One region of the Streptomyces sp. NPDC059917 genome, then DNA from elsewhere that is predicted to be linked to it. Evidence: riboswitches for the same ligand, from Rfam matches in the RefSeq annotation. Region 1 holds a riboswitch; each other region holds the start of a gene.
The links. A riboswitch is a leader RNA that binds a small molecule or an ion and turns the genes downstream of it on or off. The one in region 1 is predicted to bind thiamine pyrophosphate.
Positions count from the first base shown of each region.

Region 2: another riboswitch for thiamine pyrophosphate. It lies ahead of thiC (phosphomethylpyrimidine synthase ThiC); the one in region 1 lies ahead of thiO (glycine oxidase ThiO).
Region 3: another riboswitch for thiamine pyrophosphate. It lies ahead of ACFWAR_RS22690 (thiamine ABC transporter substrate binding subunit); the one in region 1 lies ahead of thiO (glycine oxidase ThiO).

Region 1 covers NZ_JBHWLC010000045.1:51,679-54,944, forward strand. The annotation lists gene ACFWAR_RS24705 (thiazole synthase) at 1-326, opposite strand, end outside; gene thiS (sulfur carrier protein ThiS) at 330-530, opposite strand; gene thiO (glycine oxidase ThiO) at 527-1,717, opposite strand; TPP riboswitch at 1,715-1,826, opposite strand; gene ACFWAR_RS24720 (NAD(P)/FAD-dependent oxidoreductase) at 1,893-3,206, shown strand.
Region 2 covers NZ_JBHWLC010000007.1:76,308-79,573, forward strand. The annotation lists gene ACFWAR_RS06370 (hypothetical protein) at 1-74, shown strand, start outside; gene thiC (phosphomethylpyrimidine synthase ThiC) at 199-1,986, opposite strand; TPP riboswitch at 1,980-2,118, opposite strand; gene ACFWAR_RS06380 (YibE/F family protein) at 2,158-3,266, shown strand, end outside.
Region 3 covers NZ_JBHWLC010000039.1:73,783-77,048, forward strand. The annotation lists gene ACFWAR_RS22685 (ABC transporter permease) at 1-445, opposite strand, end outside; gene ACFWAR_RS22690 (thiamine ABC transporter substrate binding subunit) at 488-1,564, opposite strand; TPP riboswitch at 1,663-1,771, opposite strand; gene rlmN (23S rRNA (adenine(2503)-C(2))-methyltransferase RlmN) at 1,836-2,948, opposite strand; gene ACFWAR_RS22700 (phosphatidate cytidylyltransferase) at 3,068-3,266, opposite strand, start outside.

The DNA.
Region 1 (3,266 bases):
TCCAGCTTGATCCAGTCCGTGCCGAGCGCCTCGCGCGCGAGGCGCGCGGTCAGCACGGCCTCGCCCGCGGTGAAGCAGCCCGCGGTGTTGGGCAGGACGGCGATGCCGAGCCGGTTCAGCACGGACAGCACGGATCCTTGGACGGTGGGGTCCAGGCGCCGCATCGCGACGGTGGTCAGCTCGGTGCCGGAGGCGATCAGGGACCGTTCCAGGACGTCGAGGCTGGGCGCGCCGCCCGTACCCATGATCAGGCGGGACGAGAAGGTCCGGCCGCCCAGGACGAAGGGGTCGTCGGTCGTGGTGGCGGTGGCGGTGTCGAGGGACATGGTTCAGCCTCCCTGGACCGCGGTGAGGACCTCGACGCGGTCGCCGTGGCCCACCGTGGTGGCGGGCCACTGGCCGCGCGGGACCACGGTCTCGTTGAGTGCGGCGGCGACCCCCTTGGGCGCGGCGGTCAGGGTGGCGACGACCGCGTCGAGGGTGGTGCCCGCGGGGAACTGGCGGGGCTCGCCGTTGACGGAGACGGTCATGCGGGGGACTCCTCGCGTACGGCGGAGAAACGGCGCGGGCTGAAGGGGCGGGCCACCTCGGGCAGCTCGCCGGTGGTCAGTACGTCGGCCAGCACGTCGCCGGTGACGGGGGTGAGCAGTACGCCGTTGCGGTAGTGCCCGGTGGCCAGGTGCAGCCCCGGCAGTTCGGTGGGGCCGAGCAGCGGGGCGTTGTCGGGGGAGCCGGGGCGCAGGCCCGCGCGGGTCTCGGTGAGCGGCAGCTCGGTGATCCCGGGCACCAGCTCGTGGGCGTCGCGCAGCAGCTCGTACACCCCGCCCGCGGTGACGGTGGTGTCCCAGCCCAGCTCCTCGCTGGTGGCGCCGATGACGAGCTCGCCGTTCTCGCGCGGGACCAGGTAGACGTGGCTGCCGCGGACCACGGCCCGGACGGTCCGGGACAGGAAGGGCGCGTAGGCGGGCGGCACGGTGAGCCGCAGCACCTGCCCCTTGACCGGTCGTACGGGGGGCAGCGCCCGCGGCGGTACGCCGGCCAGCCTGCCGCTGAGGCTGCCCGCGGCCAGCACCACCTGGTCGGCGGCCAACGCGGTGCCGTCGTCGAGCAGCGCTCCGGCGGCCCGGTCGGCGGTGACGGTGAGCCGGGTGGCGGCCGCCCGGTGGACGCGCACGCCGGCCCGCTCGCAGGCGGCCAGCAGGGCGGCCGCGAGCCGCCGGGGGTCGACCTGGTGGTCGCCGTCCACGCGCAGCCCGCCGCGCACGCCCGGCGCCAGCATCGGCTCCAGGCGGCGGCACTCGCGGCCGGTCAGCCACTGCGCGTCCAGGCCGCAGCGGCGCTGGAGGGCGTGCAGCTCGCGCAGGTGGACCCGGTCGTCGGCGTCGAGGGCGACGGCGAGGGTGCCGCAGGCGCGGTAGCCGATGTCCAGGCCGCCGCTCGCGTCGGCGAGCTCCGCGGCGAAGGTCGGGTAGCGCTCGGCGGAGGCGAGGTTCAGGCCGAGCAGGGTCTCCTCGCCGTAGTGCAGCTCGGTGACGGCGGCGAGCATGCCGGCCGCGACCTGGGCGGCGCCGCCGCCGGGCGCCGGATCGGCCAGGGCGGTGCGCAGTCCGCGCTGCGCCGCCCGCCAGGCGGTGACCAGGCCGATGATGCCGCCTCCGATGACGAGGACATCACATCCCCGGCCGGAATCTCCGCCGGAATTTCCGTAAGAATGCATGGGCGTCCAGCCCCTCCCTTCGCCGGCATGACCCGGATCAGGTTCGTACGGTCGGAGGCCGTCCAGCCTCCCTCTCAGCCCGGTCCGCCGGGCTCCCGCGATAGGTACGGTGGCCAGACTAACCCCGTCGAGGGGGCCCGGTAAGGCTGCCTCCCTATTCCTGACGGATCGTCAGATGATTAGGCTGGGCGCCGTGAACGAGCAGACGCACGAGCAGACCGAGCAGACGCCGGAGCGGACGGCCCCGGCCCCGGACGCCGCGGTCCCACCCGCCGTGGTGATCGTCGGCGCCGGGATGGCCGGGGTGCAGACCGCGGTCGCCCTGCGGGAACAGGGCTTCACCGGTCCGGTGACCCTGCTGGGCGCCGAACCCCACCAGCCCTACGACCGGCCCCCGCTCTCCAAGGCCGTCCTCCTCGGCAAGGCCGAGGGCGCCGCCTTCGACGTGGACTTCGAGGGCCTCGACATCGACCTGCGGCTCGGCGTCGAGGTCACCGCCCTGCGCGCCGGCGACCACGCGCTCGACACCACGGCGGGCGCCGTCCCCTACGGCGTCCTGGTCCTGGCCACGGGCGCCGAGCCGCTCACCCTGCCCGGCACCGAGGGGGTCCCCGGCGTCCACCTGCTGCGCACCCTCGACGACGCCGAAAGGCTGCGGCCGGTGCTGGCCGGGGCGCCCGAGGCCGTGGTGGTCGGCGCCGGGTGGATCGGCGCCGAGTTCGCGACGGCCGCCCGCGGGGCGGGCTGCGCCGTCACCGTGGTCGAGGCCGCCGACCGGGTCCTCGCCGGAGCCCTGCCCGCCGAGGTAGCCGCCCCCATGGCCGACTGGTACGCCCAGGCCGGGGCCCGCCTGATCACCGGGGCCAAGGTCGCCGGCATCGAAGCGGGCGAGGCCGGCGCCCCCGGCCGGGTGCTCCTCGCCGACGGCCGCGAGCTGCCCGCCGCCGCCGTGGTCGTCGGCATCGGCGCCCGCCCCGCCACCGGCTGGCTGGCGGGCACCGGGGTGGAACGCGGGAGCGACGGCTCGATCACCGCCGACGCCCACCTGCGCACCTCCCTCCCCGACGTGTACGCCGTCGGGGACTGCGCCTCCTTCCCGTCCGCGCGCTACGGGGCCCGACTCCTCGTCCACCACTGGGACAACGCGCTGCAGGGCCCGCGCACGGTCGCCGCCAACGTCCTGGCCGCGCTCGCGGGGGAGCCCGCCGCCGTCTACGACCCCGTCCCGTACTTCTGGTCCGAGCAGTTCGGCCGCTTCGTCCAGTACGCCGGGCACCACGCCGGGGCCGACGCCCCGCTGTGGCGCGGGGACCCGGCCGACGCCACCTGGTCGGTGTGCTGGCTGCGGGCCGGGGCGCTGGTGGCGGTGCTCGCCGTGGGCCGCCCGCGCGACCTCGCGCAGGGCCGCAAGCTGATCGAGTCCGGGGCACTGGTGGATCCGGACAAGGTGGCGGACCCGACCGTCGCGCTCAAATCCGCGGTGCTGTAGCGCGCCGGGGGGCCGGGCGGGCCCCCGCCCGGCCCGCCCGACTACCGGCTGTCAGCCCCG
Region 2 (3,266 bases), on a different contig from region 1:
GCCCCCGCCCCGGCTACACGCCGCCGGACTTCACAAGCCCCGACTTCGGCGGCCCGGAGCACGAGCCGGAGTGAGGCGGGCAGGGTCGACGGAGCGCTGTTTCACGTGAAACAGCGCTCACGGCGGCGACCCACTGCCCTCGCCCTGCGTCGCTCCCGAGGGGGACGGCCCCCGGAGGCGACGCGAAGGGCGCCGGCGTCAGTCGGCCAGCGGCAGGTAGACGCGGTTGCCCGCGGCCGCGAACTCGGCGGACTTCTCCGCCATGCCCGCCTGGATCTCGTCGGCCTTCAGGTCCCCGCCGTGTTCGCGGCGGATGTCCTGGGAGATCTTCATCGAGCAGAACTTCGGACCGCACATGGAGCAGAAGTGCGCGGTCTTCGCCGGCTCGGCCGGCAGGGTCTCGTCGTGGAACTCCCGCGCCGTGTCGGGGTCGAGGGCCAGGTTGAACTGGTCCTCCCAGCGGAACTCGAAACGCGCGTCGGACAGCGCGTCGTCCCACTCCTGTGCGCCGGGGTGCCCCTTGGCCAGGTCGGCCGCGTGCGCGGCGATCTTGTAGGTGATGACTCCGGTCTTGACGTCATCGCGGTTGGGCAGGCCCAGGTGCTCCTTGGGCGTCACGTAGCAGAGCATCGCGGTGCCCCACCAGGCGATCATCGCGGCGCCGATGCCCGAGGTGATGTGGTCGTAGGCGGGGGCGACGTCCGTGGTCAGCGGGCCCAGGGTGTAGAACGGGGCCTCCTCGCAGATCTCCTGCTGGAGGTCGATGTTCTCCTTGATCTTGTGCATCGGGACATGGCCCGGGCCCTCGATCATGGTCTGCACGTTGTGGCGCTTGGCGATCGTGTTCAGCTCGCCCAGCGTCTTCAGCTCCGCGAACTGCGCCGCGTCGTTGGCGTCCGCGATGGAACCGGGGCGCAGGCCGTCACCCAGCGAGTACGTGACGTCGTAGGTGGCCAGGATGTCGCAGAGTTCCTCGAAGTTCGTGTAGAGGAAGTTCTCCTTGTGGTGCGCGAGGCACCAGGCGGCCATGATCGAGCCGCCGCGGGACACGATCCCCGTCTTGCGGCGCGCGGTCAGCGGCACGTACGGCAGCAGCACGCCCGCGTGGACGGTCATGTAGTCGACGCCCTGCTCGGCCTGCTCGATGACCGTGTCCTTGTAGATCTCCCAGGTCAGGTCCTCGGCCCGCCCGTCGACCTTCTCCAGCGCCTGGTAGAGCGGAACGGTGCCGATCGGGACGGGGGAGTTGCGCAGCACCCATTCGCGGGTGGTGTGGATGTTGCGGCCGGTGGAGAGATCCATGACCGTGTCGGCGCCCCACTTGGTGGCCCAGGTCATCTTGTCCACCTCCTCCTCGATGGAGGAGGTGACGGCCGAGTTCCCGATGTTGGCGTTGACCTTCACCAGGAAGCGCTTGCCGATGATCATCGGCTCGATCTCGGGGTGGTTCACATTCGCGGGGAGGACGGCACGACCCGCCGCGATCTCCTCGCGGACGACCTCGGGGGAGACGTTCTCGCGGATCGCGACGTACTCCATCTCCGGGGTGATCTCACCGCGGCGGGCGTACGCGAGCTGGGTCACGGCCTGGCCGTCGCGGCCCCGACGGGGCAGCCGCGGGCGACCCGGGAAGACCGCGTCGAGGTTCTTGAGTCCGCCGCGGGGCGAGGTGTGCTTGATGCCGTCGTCCTCGGGGCGCGCGGGGCGACCCGCGTACTCCTCGGTGTCACCGCGGCTGATGATCCAGTTCTCGCGCAGCGGCGCGAGGCCCCGGCGGACGTCGGTCTCGATCTGCGGGTCGGTGTACGGGCCGGACGTGTCGTAGAGCGTCACGTCCTTGCCGTTGGTGAGGTGCACCTGGCGAACCGGCACGCGGAGGTCCGGGCGGGAGCCCGCAACGTACCCCTTGTGCCAGCCAGGCTGGCGCTCTTCCTGGCCGTTGCTGTCCTGGCTGACGGCAGGCGTGTGTGCGTCCTGAATGGTCATGAGACCTATCTCCCTACGCCGGCATTACCCGGTAACAGGTTCGGCGGTCGGCGCAGCCTCCTCCCGTACGTGTCCACGTACGGTGATCAGCGCCCTCTCAGCCCGGTGCTCCGAGCTCCCGCGTTGTGCAAAGGTGCCCCCACGCTAGCGTCATCCTTGGCGTGCTGAACAGTGGGCCCCCTCATCTCTTGCGATGATCACTCGGTGACGTCCTCGCCGCAGCCCCCCACCGAGCCCACGGATCACTCGGATCACTCGGGCCACGCCCACCCTCCCCACGGGTCCTCGCACGGACCGTCCGCGGGCGCGTCCCACGGGCACTCGCACTCCCACAGCCACGGCCCGGCCGCCCCCGTCTCGAAGCACTTGCGCAAGGTCATCGCGGCGGTCCTGATCCCCTTCGCCGCCGCCGTCCTCGTCGGCATGATCGTCCTGTGGCCGGGCGGCGCCCCCGCGCACGAGCGCACCGGAGTCGGCTTCGACCGACAGACCCAGCAGGGCAAGGTCGTGTCGATCGAGCTGGTCGACTGCAAGTCCGTCAACGCCGCGCAGGTCCCGCCGTCCAGTGGCCCTTCCGCCCCCAAGGGCAAGGCCGCCCCGTCCGGCGACTGCAAGAAGGCCACGGTCGAGATCGGCACCGGGCCCGACCGGGGACACCGCTTCGTCGAGATCGTCCAGCCGGGCGCACCACGGCAGTTGGAGACAGGTCAGGGGATCGTGGTGGCGTACGCACCGGCCGCTCCGCGCGACCTGCAGTACTCCGTGATCGACGTGAACCGCAAGCTCCCGCTGGCACTGCTGGCCGGGATCTTCGCCATCGCCGTGGTCGTGGTCGGCCGACTGCGCGGGCTGTTCGCGCTGATCGCCCTCGCGGTCAGCTTCTCCGTGCTGACGCTCTTCATCCTGCCCGCCATCCTCCAGGGTTCGAATCCGCTGGTCGTGGGGGTGGTCGGCGCCAGCGCGATCATGCTGATCGCGCTCTACATGTGCCACGGCCTGACCGCCAGGACCTCGGTCGCCGTGCTCGGGACCCTGGCCTCGCTGCTGCTGATCGGGCTGTTGGGTTCGGTGTTCATCGGCTGGGCCTTCCTCAGCGGCAACACCGATGACAACACCGGACTGATCCACGGGCTCTACCCGCACATCGACATGAGCGGCCTGTTGCTGGCAGGCGTGATCATCGGATCGCTCGGCGTGCTCGACGACGTGACGGTCACCCAGACGTCCGCGGTCTGGGAACTCCACCAGGCGGACCCGTCGATGGGGCCGCGCGCGCTGTA
Region 3 (3,266 bases), on a different contig from region 1:
CCCACAGGCCGCCGACCGTGCGGACGACCACGGCGTAGTTGAAGAAGACGTGGGCGAGCAGGATCGCCCAGACGGTGGTGTCCAGCCGTACGCCCCACAGCTCGTCCAGCATCCCGCCGCGTCCGACCAGGGCCAGGAAGGCGGTGCCGACGACCACGGTGGGCAGCACGAAGGGAACGGTGACGACCGCCCGCAGCAGCTGTTTGCCGGGGAACTCGAAGCGGGCGAAGACGTAGGCCCCGGGCAGTGCGACCAGCAGCGTCAGCGCGGTCGAGGCCAGCGCCTGCCAGGTGGTGAACCACAGCACGTCGGCGATGTCGGGCCGGGCGAGGACCTCGCCGATCCGGCCGAACCGCCAGCCGTCGTCGCCCCGCAGACCGCGGCCCACGATCGCGGCGACCGGGTAGGCGAAGAACAGGCCGAAGAAGGCGAGGGGCAGGGCCATCAGGGCGAGCCGCACCACGACCGCCCGACTCCTTCGCGCCGCTTACTTCACGACGAGCGAGGACCATGCCTTGACCCACTGCTCACGGTTCTTCGCGATGGCGTCGGGCGCGACCGTCTCCGGCTTCTCGACGACCACGCCGTGCTTGGTGAAGAGGTCCGGCAGCTTCGCGTCCTTGACCACCGGGTTCACGAACATCTGGAGCGGCATGTCCTCCTGGAACTTCTTGCTCACCAGGAAGTCGATCAGGGCCTTGCCGCCCGCCTCGTTCTTCGCGCCCTTGAGCAGGCCCGCGAACTCGACCTGCCGGAAGCAGGTGCCGGTGGCGACCCCGGTGGGAGCCTCGGCCGGCTGCGGCTCGGCGTACAGCACCTCGACCGGCGGGCTGGACGCGTAGGAGACCACCAGCGGGCGGTCGCCCTTGGCCTTCTTGCCGCCGGCGGAGCCGGAGAACCGCTCGTTGTACGCCGCCTCCCACGAGTCGACGACCTCGACGCCGTTCGCCTTGAGCTTGGTCCAGTAGGCCTTCCAGCCGTCGTCGCCGTACTTGCCGACGGAGGCCAGGAGGAAACCGAGGCCGGGCGAGGAGGTCGCCGCGTTCTCGGTGACCAGCAGGTTCTTGTACTCCGGCTTGACCAGGTCGTCCAGCGTCTGCGGCGGGGCGAGCTTCTTGTCGGCGAAGTACGCCTTGTCGTAGTTGACGCAGATGTCGCCGGAGTCGACCGGGGTGACCCGGTGCTCCTTGTCGAGCTGGTACTGGGCGCCGACCCCGGCCAGGCCCTTGGCCTCGTACGGGGTGAAGATGCCGCTGTCGAGCCCGCGCGAGAGCAGGGTGTTGTCGATGCCGAAGAAGACGTCGCCGCGCGGCGAGCCCTTCGTCAGGATCTCCTGGTTGAGGGCGGCGCCCGCGTCGCCGCTCTTGAGCACCTTGACGGTGTAGCCGCTCTGCTGCTCGAACTCCTTCAGGACCGCCGGGGTCACGTTGAAGGAGTCGTGGCTGACGAGGGTGATCGTCTTCGTCTCCGCCGCCGGCTTGGACTCGCCGCCGCAGGCGGCGAGGGTGCTCACGCCCAGCGCGACGACGAGCGCGCTGCCCGCGATCTTCTTGGTGGTGCTCATTGAATGCTTCCTCCTGGGATGTCCAGGAGAAGACGCGGCCCTGCCCAGCGCCTCGCGCCACGTGGACGCGAGAGCGGTCGCCGGGCAGGGCGCAACAGCTTGAGTGGTGACCGAACTTCCTACCCGGAATGACCCGGGCGAGGTTCAGAGGGTCTGCGGTGACGGTTACCGCACTCTCAGCGCTGTGGCGCTCCCCTGTCGGAATATGCAGTTGGTTTCGGCCACAGGGTACCCCGCGGCCCCGCTCCGGGAGGAAATCCGGAATCCGGCGCTAGCGCTCCGAAGCGGCGAGCTGGCCGCAGGCGCCGTCGATCTCCTGGCCGCGCGTGTCCCGGACGGTCACCGGTACGCCGTGGTTCGCGATGGCCTGGACGAAGGCCCGCTCGTCCTCGGGGCGCGAGGCGGTCCACTTGGAGCCCGGGGTCGGGTTCAGCGGGATCAGGTTGACGTGCACGCGCTTGCCCTTGAGCAGCCGGCCCAGCCGGTCGCCGCGCCAGGCCTGGTCGTTGATGTCACGGATCAACGCGTACTCGATGGAGATCCGGCGGCCGGACTTGTCGGCGTACTCCCAGGCCGCGTCCAGCACCTCGCGCACGTTCCAGCGGGTGTTCACCGGCACCAGGGTGTCGCGCAGCTCGTCGTCGGGCGCGTGCAGCGAGACGGCCAGACGGCACTTGAAGCCCTCGTCGGCGAAGCGCAGCATGGCCGGAACCAGGCCGACCGTGGAGACCGTGATGCCGCGCTGCGACAGGCCGAGGCCGTCGGGCTCCGGGTCGGTCAGCCGACGGATCGCGCCGACCACGCGGTTGTAGTTGGCCAGCGGCTCGCCCATGCCCATGAAGACGATGTTCGACAGGCGCGCCGGGCCGCCGGGCACCTCGCCGTCGCGCAGGGCGCGCATGCCGTCGACGATCTGGTGCACGATCTCCGCGGTGGAGAGGTTGCGGTCCAGCCCCGCCTGGCCGGTGGCGCAGAACGGGCAGTTCATGCCGCAGCCCGCCTGCGAGGAGATGCACATGGTGACCCGCTCGGGGTAGCGCATCAGGACGGACTCGACCAGCGTGCCGTCGTGCAGCTTCCACAGCGTCTTGCGGGTGGTGTCGTCGTCGCACGAGATGTGCCGGATGACCGACATCAGGTCGGGGAGCAGCTCCTCGCGGAGCTTCTCGCGGGAGGCCGCCGGAATGTCCGTCCACTGCGCCGGGTCGTGGTTGTACCGGGCGAAGTAGTGCTGCGACAGCTGCTTGGCCCGGAACGGCTTCTCACCGATCGCGGCCACGGCCTCGCGCCGCTCCTCGGGGGTGAGGTCGGCCAGGTGCCGCGGGGGCTTCTTGGCTCCGCGAGGGGCGACGAAAGTGAGCTCTCCCGGAACAGGGCGGGCCATGGCAGGTACTCCTCGGTAAAGACGAAAGGCGCACCGCAAGAAGCAGCGCGCCTTTCAAGGGTAACCGCCCGGGGGGTTCCGCCCCTCTCGGACGGACTCCTCCCGGTCCCCGCGGGGGGTCAGCCCGTGCCGACGAAGGCCGCCAGCAGCAGCCACACCACGGGCGCGGTCGGCAGCAGCGAGTCCAGCCGGTCCATGATCCCGCCGTGCCCCGGCAGCAGCGTTCCCATGTCCTTGATGCCGAGGTCCCGCTTGATCATCGACTCGCCGAGATCGCCCAGCGTGGCGCTGACCGCGACCGTCAGGCCCAGCAGCAGA